One region of the Streptomyces sp. NBC_00859 genome, then DNA from elsewhere that is predicted to be linked to it. Evidence: riboswitches for the same ligand, from Rfam matches in the RefSeq annotation. Region 1 holds a riboswitch; the other holds the start of a gene.

What was found. Region 1 has a riboswitch for cyclic di-AMP ahead of OG584_RS07700 (M23 family metallopeptidase). Riboswitches for the same ligand answer to the same signal wherever they lie in the genome.
Region 2: it holds a riboswitch for cyclic di-AMP, as region 1 does, so the genes downstream of both, OG584_RS31270 (C40 family peptidase) here and OG584_RS07700 (M23 family metallopeptidase) in region 1, are expected to answer to the same signal.

Annotation. Positions count from the first base shown of each region.
Region 1 is NZ_CP108826.1:1,878,118-1,881,371, forward strand. Features, by position in the region: gene OG584_RS07695 (GntR family transcriptional regulator) at 1-582, opposite strand, end outside; gene OG584_RS07700 (M23 family metallopeptidase) at 783-1,565, opposite strand; cyclic di-AMP (ydaO/yuaA leader) riboswitch at 1,578-1,737, opposite strand; gene OG584_RS07705 (M16 family metallopeptidase) at 1,979-3,254, opposite strand, start outside.
Region 2 is NZ_CP108826.1:7,092,601-7,095,854, reverse strand. Features, by position in the region: gene OG584_RS31275 (alpha/beta hydrolase) at 1-1,047, opposite strand, end outside; cyclic di-AMP (ydaO/yuaA leader) riboswitch at 1,661-1,877, shown strand; gene OG584_RS31270 (C40 family peptidase) at 1,881-2,354, shown strand; gene OG584_RS31265 (ATP-binding protein) at 2,402-2,833, opposite strand; gene OG584_RS31260 (helix-turn-helix domain-containing protein) at 3,068-3,254, shown strand, end outside.

The sequences.
Region 1 (3,254 bases):
CACCGCGGTCAGGGCGCGCGCCCGGTCCGCGTCGCCGCGTGCCACCGCGTCCACGATGGAGCCGTGCTCCGCCCAGGACACGACAGGACGGACCGGCTGGTCCACGGCGTACATCCAGCTGATCTTCTGCCGCAGCTGACCGAGCAGCGTGGTCAGCGCCGAGCTGCCCGAGGCCTGCGCGAGGGTCTCGTGGAACCAGCCGCCGAGTGACCGCAGGTCCTCGCCCTGGCCACGCCTGGCCCGTTCCTGGCCCAGTCTGACGAGGCCTCGCAACACCTTCAGGTGGGCTTCGGTACGCCGCTGGGCCGCGCGGGCCGCCCCCATCGGCTCCAGCAGCATCCGTATCTCCAGCAGGTCGGCCGCCTCCCGCTCGGTCGGTTCGGCGACGCAGGCACCGGCGTGGCGGCGGGTGACCACGAACCCCTCCGACTCCAGGGTCCGCAGGGCCTCGCGGACGGGGACGCGGGAGACACCGTAGCGGCGCGCGAGCACTTCCTCGGTCAGCCGGCCGCCTCGCTCGAACACTCCCGAGATGATGTCGTCACGGATTGCCGTGCATACCGATTGCGCGGGAATGCGCATGACCGAACCTCCGCATCGAAGCCCGCATATCGCGGTCTTTCCGCACCTGTGCGGCGACCTTATGACAGCGAAGGTTAATTCCCGAAGGCGCCCGGTAAATCATGGATATCTTTTGGCCATGCGAAAACGGTCCGTGCGAACAGCCGGAACGGGCGGGGCCCCGGCGCGTCGAGCACCGGGGCCTTGCGGGACACAGAGGGTCAGACGTGGACGCCGTGCGAGCGCAGGTACGCGACGGGGTCGATGTCCGAGCCGTAGTCGGGGCCGGAGCGGGCCTCGAAGTGCAGGTGCGGACCCGTGGCGTTGCCGGTGGCGCCGGAGAGTGCGATCTGCTGGTCCGATGTGACGGACTGACCGACCGAGACGCCGATGGACGAGAGGTGGCCGTACTGCGTGTACGTGCCGTCGTGCATCTTGATGACGATGTTGTTGCCGTACGCACCGCCCCAGCCGGCCTCCACGACCGTGCCGGCTCCGACGGCGTGGACCGGGGTGCCGCTCGCGGCGTGGAAGTCGATACCGGTGTGGCTGCCGGACGACCAGAGGCTGCCGCCGGTCTTGTAGCCGGTGGAGACGTACGAGTTGGCCACAGGAGGCACGAAGGCGTTGAGCCGCTTACGGGCCGCGGCGCGCGCCGCGCGCTGCTCGGCCGCCTTGGCCTCACGCTCCCGCTCGGCCTTCGCCTTCGCGGCGGCCTTCGCTTTCGCCACGGCCTTCGCCCTTGCCTCGGCGCGGGCGGCCTCGTGCTGCTGCGCGGTGGCCTGCGCCGATATCCGGTCGGCGACGGTGTCCTCGACGAAGATGGTGCGGTCGAGGCGGGTCTGCTGGGCGGCGGGGACCTCGGGTCCTTCGGCCATCGCGGGTGAGGCGAGGGTGCCGATGACACCGGCCGTGGCGAGAGTGGCGACTCCGGCGACGCTCGCGGTCCTGCGGGTCAGGCGGTTCGGGGCACGGTGCTTCCCGGTAGGGCGGCTGAACGCCATGAAGGGGCTGGTCCTTTCCTTCCCTCTCGCCTACCGGGTTAGCTGACGGGTTCGGAGCAGGAAGGTCTCCTACGGGCCCGCTCCTGGGAAGCGGCCCCGATTCACCCCAGGGACTGAGTGGGTCCCCGGCTCCCCGGGCTCGCGCCTGACGGGGACTCGGCGATCGCTGCCCGGCGCCGCGGTTGCGGCTTACGTCCGGCGGACAGCGAGAGCGACGCTAAACGGTCGGTCCCGGCTGCACCAAACGGGCCACCGTTTTTGTAGCACATGCCACAGGACGGAGCGCCGGCTTATGGATAAGTGGGACAGATGTCGACGTACGCCGCGAAAGGGAAACGGGGTCCCGGTGGGCAGTGCGCCCACCGGGACCCCGCGGGTCCGCCTCGCCGCGGCGGCCCGGCGCCGCCGGGACCTCAGCTCGCGACCACCGTCACCTCGCCGATACCCAGCGCCCTGACCTGCTCGACGATCTGCGCCGCGTCGCCCACCAGCACCGTCACGAGACGGTCGTCGGGGAACGCGCTGACCACGGCGGCCGTCGCCTCGACCGTGCCGGTCTCGGCGAGGCGTGCGTACAGCTGCGCCTGGAAGTCGTCCGGCAGGTGCTGCTCGACCTGGTCGGCGAGCGTGGCCGCGACCGCGGCTGCCGTCTCGTACTTCAGCGGGGCGACGCCCACCAGATTCTGCACGGCGATATCCCGTTCGGCGTCGGTCAGCCCGTCGGCCGCCAGCGTCCTGAGCACCTTCCAGAGGTCGTCGAGCGCGGGCCCGGTCGACTCGGTGTCCACCGAACCGCTGATGGCGAGCATGGCGGCGCCGGTCCCGTCGGCCGCGGAGCGGAGGACCTGGCTGAAGGCCCGCACCCCGTAGGTGTAGCCCTTCTCCTCCCGCAGGACACGGTCCAGCCGGGAGGTCAGTGTCCCGCCCAGGCAGTAGGTACCGAGGACCTGGGCCGGCCAGACCCGGTCGTGCCTGTCGGCCCCGATCCGGCCGATGAGGAGCTGTGTCTGGACCGCTCCCGGGCGGTCCACGACGACCACCCGGCCGGTGTCGTCCGCGGTGATGGGAGGTACCGGGCGGGGTGTGCCCGCGTTGCCCTTCCACTCGCCGAGGCTCTCGGAGAGCACCGCGTCCAGATCGGTCTCCGCCAGGTCGCCGACGACCACGGCGGTGGCTGTCGACGGCCGTACGTACGCGTCGTAGAAGGCGCGGACCGCTGCCGCGTCGATACGCGCCACCGTGTCCTCGGTGCCCTGGCGCGGGCGCGACATGCGGGCGGTGGCCGGGAAGAGCTCCTTGGAGAGCTGCTTGGCGGCGCGGCGGGCCGGGTTGGCCAGCTCGTGCGGGATCTCGTCGAGCCTGTTGCCCACGATCCGCTCGACCTCGCTCGGGGCGAAGGCGGGCGCGCGCAGTGCGTCGGCGAGGAGGCCGAGCGCCTTGGGCAGCCGGGAGACCGGCACTTCGAGCGAGACCCGGACACCGGGGTGGTCGGCGTGCGCGTCGAGAGTGGCGCCGCAGCGCTCCAGCTCGGCGGCGAACTCCTCGGCGCTGTGTTTGTCGGTGCCCTCGGAGAAGGCCCTCGCCATGATGGTGGCGATGCCGTCGAGCCCCTCGGGCTCGGCGTCCAGCGGCGCGTCGAGGCTGATCTCGACAGCGACGACCTGCTGCCCGGGACGGTGGCAGCGCAGC
Region 2 (3,254 bases), 5.2 Mb from region 1:
CTTGGCGACCGGCGCCCAGGAGGAGTCGTAGTACGGAGCGTTCTGGAAGAACCCGAGCAACTCGGCCGGGCCCACGATCCCGCCGATCGGATGCTTCTTCGCCGTGGCCCGCAGCTTCACCCACTGCTGCTCGACGGCCCCGGCCGTCTTCCCGATATGGAACGTGGCGTCGTTGGCGGCGACCCAGTTCTGCCAGTCGCCCCAGCGGCCCTGGAAGGCGACGTCCTGATTGAGGTTGGCCCGGTACCAGATGTTCGATCGTTCCGGGTCGACCACGCTGTCCACGATCATCCGCCGGACGTGGCCAGGGAAGAGCGTTCCGTACACCGCGCCGAGATAGGTGCCGTAGGAGACACCCAGGTAGTTGAGTTTCTTCTCGCCGAGCGCCGCCCTGATGACGTCCAGGTCACGAGCGGTGTTCGGCGTGGTCATGTACGGGAGCATCGCCCCGCTGCGCTTCTCGCAGCCGTCCGCGTACTGCGCCGCGAGCTTGCGCTGAACCCGCTTGTCGGCGGCGCTGTCCGGGACGGGATCCGCCTTCGGAGCACTGACGTACTTCTGCGGGTCGACGCACGAGAGGGGTGCCGAGTGGCCCACACCCCGGGGGTCGAAGCCCACGAAGTCGTACGCCTTCGCGGTGTTGACCCAGAGTGCGCTCCTGGTGGTGGTCCTGATGGGGAAGCGCATGCCCGAACCGCCGGGGCCACCGGGGTTGTAGACGAGGGAGCCCTGCCGCTGCGACGCGGTGCCGGTGCTCGCGGCGCGGTCCACCGCCAGCTTGATCGTCCGGCCGTCCGGGTGCGCGTAGTCGACCGGCACGGTCACCCAGCCGCACTGGACCGGCTTGGCGAGCGCCCAGTCCGCGGGACAGTCCCGCCAGTCGATCCCCGCCCTCGCCGCGCGGGCGGCGGCGACGGCCGCACCGTGCGCCTCCGGGCCGGTGCGACCGCGGCCGTCGGCGGTGGCCGACGGTGCAGCCATGGCGCCCGCTATGAGAGTCGCCGCGGCCAGAGCGCCGGCCGAGCCGAGCACTGCGGTGCGTCTCACGTGGTACCTCCCCCTCTGCGAAGCGCCGTTCGCACGGCGCTCTCCAGTACGTACGGGGATCCTTGCGTGTGAACAGTCCCTGACAACAGGGCGCATCGGGGTTCTTTGCCAACCCGAAATGCGGAGATCCTGGTCCGATGAGCGGTTCAGCCCCAGCCAAAGGGCCCTGCATCGGGCCCGTCCGCCCGGCGGTTGGGCCCCGGTCGCCACAGCGGCCCGCAACGCGGAACCGGGACAGAGGAGTTCGGCCGGGCACCGCTGCCGCGCCCAGCACCCGGCGCCCACTCGGCCGGCAGGCGGCCCGCCCATCCTTTCGGCGGGCGCCGTTACACCGATGGACGCCCCCCGGAAGGCGTAGCCGGGCGGTGTTCCGGCTGTCGCGCCGAGTTGCACATCGCACCGGCCGACCCGCCCCTGACTACTGCTCCGCCCCAGGTGGGGGACGTGCGGCCACAGGAAAACCTGCCGCAGCGCCGTCGGTATCCACCCGAACAGGCCATCGGCACGAACCAGTACAAATCGGCGCGGTCAGCCAGAAATCCGCCCTGCCATGGGTGAAGATCCGGGAGACGACAAGCCCCCGCCACCACGGCGGGGCGGTCCGGGCGGACGCCGAGTCCTGCCGCCGTACCCGGATGTCTGGTCGACACGAGTGGATCGGCAGGAGTGGAGGACCCAAGCAGTCCGGGGCGACAGCGACGTCGCTCCTTGGGGTGAAGCCGCCCGGCGGGCAACCGACTTGATCAGTCGGCTGTTCCGCCGGGCGGCCGGGCAACTTCGCCGGCCCGAACCCGACAGGTCATCCTTCACAGGCGGTTTGCGAAGGGTTGCGCATGACTGCGCAGATTCATATCCCGTCTCTGCTCACCCGGGCCGGAACCGCCTCGGCCCTCACCCTCGCCGCAGTTGCGGGGACCTCTCTGGCGCCGGGTGCGACCACCGAAGCCCAGGCCGCCATGCACGCCGTCAGAGCCGTGCAGGTAGCGGCCTCCAAGAAGGGCTCGCCCTATCAGTGGGGGGCGGCGGGGCCATCGCGGTTCGACTGCTCGGGGCTGACGCTCTACTCGTACAAACAGGCAGGGAAGAAACTGCCGCGCACCGCTCAGGCGCAGTACAACCGGGTGCGCCACATCTCGGCCTCCGGACGGGCCCGGGGCGACCTGGTGTTCTTCCACTACGGCCGCAGCGTCTACCACGTCGGTATTTACGCCGGGCACGGGAAGATCTGGCACTCCCCCAAGACCGGCGCAGTGGTGAGGCTGGAGAAGATCTGGACCGGCAGCGTCTGGTACGGCCGGGTGGGCTGAAGCCGTAAGCCCCCTGATGCCGTAAGTTCCTCTGTTCGCAGGTGCGTTCAGCCCTGGGCCGTGGCAGTCCAGGGCAGGGCGATCCATACCGTCTTGCCGCCCTCCCGGGTGGGCGTGACGGTCAGCCGGCCGCCGTTCTCGGCTGCGAGCCAGCGGATGATGACCATGCCCCGGCCGTTGTCCTGCTGTACGGCAGCGGGCAGGCGTTGGGGCCAGCGCGGATGACTGTCAGTGACGCCGATACAGAGCCGTTCGTCCCGCTCGAGGACGGTTTCCACGGTGAAGGTGGGCGACGCCCCGAAGGTGTGCTGCACCGCGTTGGTCGCGAGCTCCGAGACGATCAGCCTGATGGTGTCGGCCAGCTCGGCTTCAGGAGACAGCCCCCATTCGGTGAGCACTCGGGCCACGAACGTCCGCGCTGCCGGAACCGAGGCCGGCTCGCTCGGCAGCGTGACGGATGCTTCCTGGTGGTCTGCCATGGCGGCCTGCCCCTTTCCCACCGATGAAGGCGCCGGCCTCGTGACGAATGCACTCCGAGGACGGCTTCGGGTGGCGCTTTGTACCAGCGTGACACTCATAGTGACCGCAGTACCCGTCATCCACCAAGATGTGCATATATCTGTCGCTCAAAGTGATGAACTCTGCGACGCGGAGCCGTATTTGACGTCCGGTCTGGCACGTTTGCGGAAACGGCCGGCCGGAGGGAGAGCCGCGTGCGCAGCAGCCCGGCGGTGCGCCGCGTCAAACTCGGCGCGGAGCTGCGTCGGTTGCGCGTCCTGGCCGGTCTGACCAGCGCGTCCGCAGCCCGGCTGGTGGGCTGGCACCAGTCGAAGGTGAGCAGGATCGAGACGGGCCGCAGCGGCGTACGGCCGTCGGACGTGGTGCTGCTGCTCGATGCCT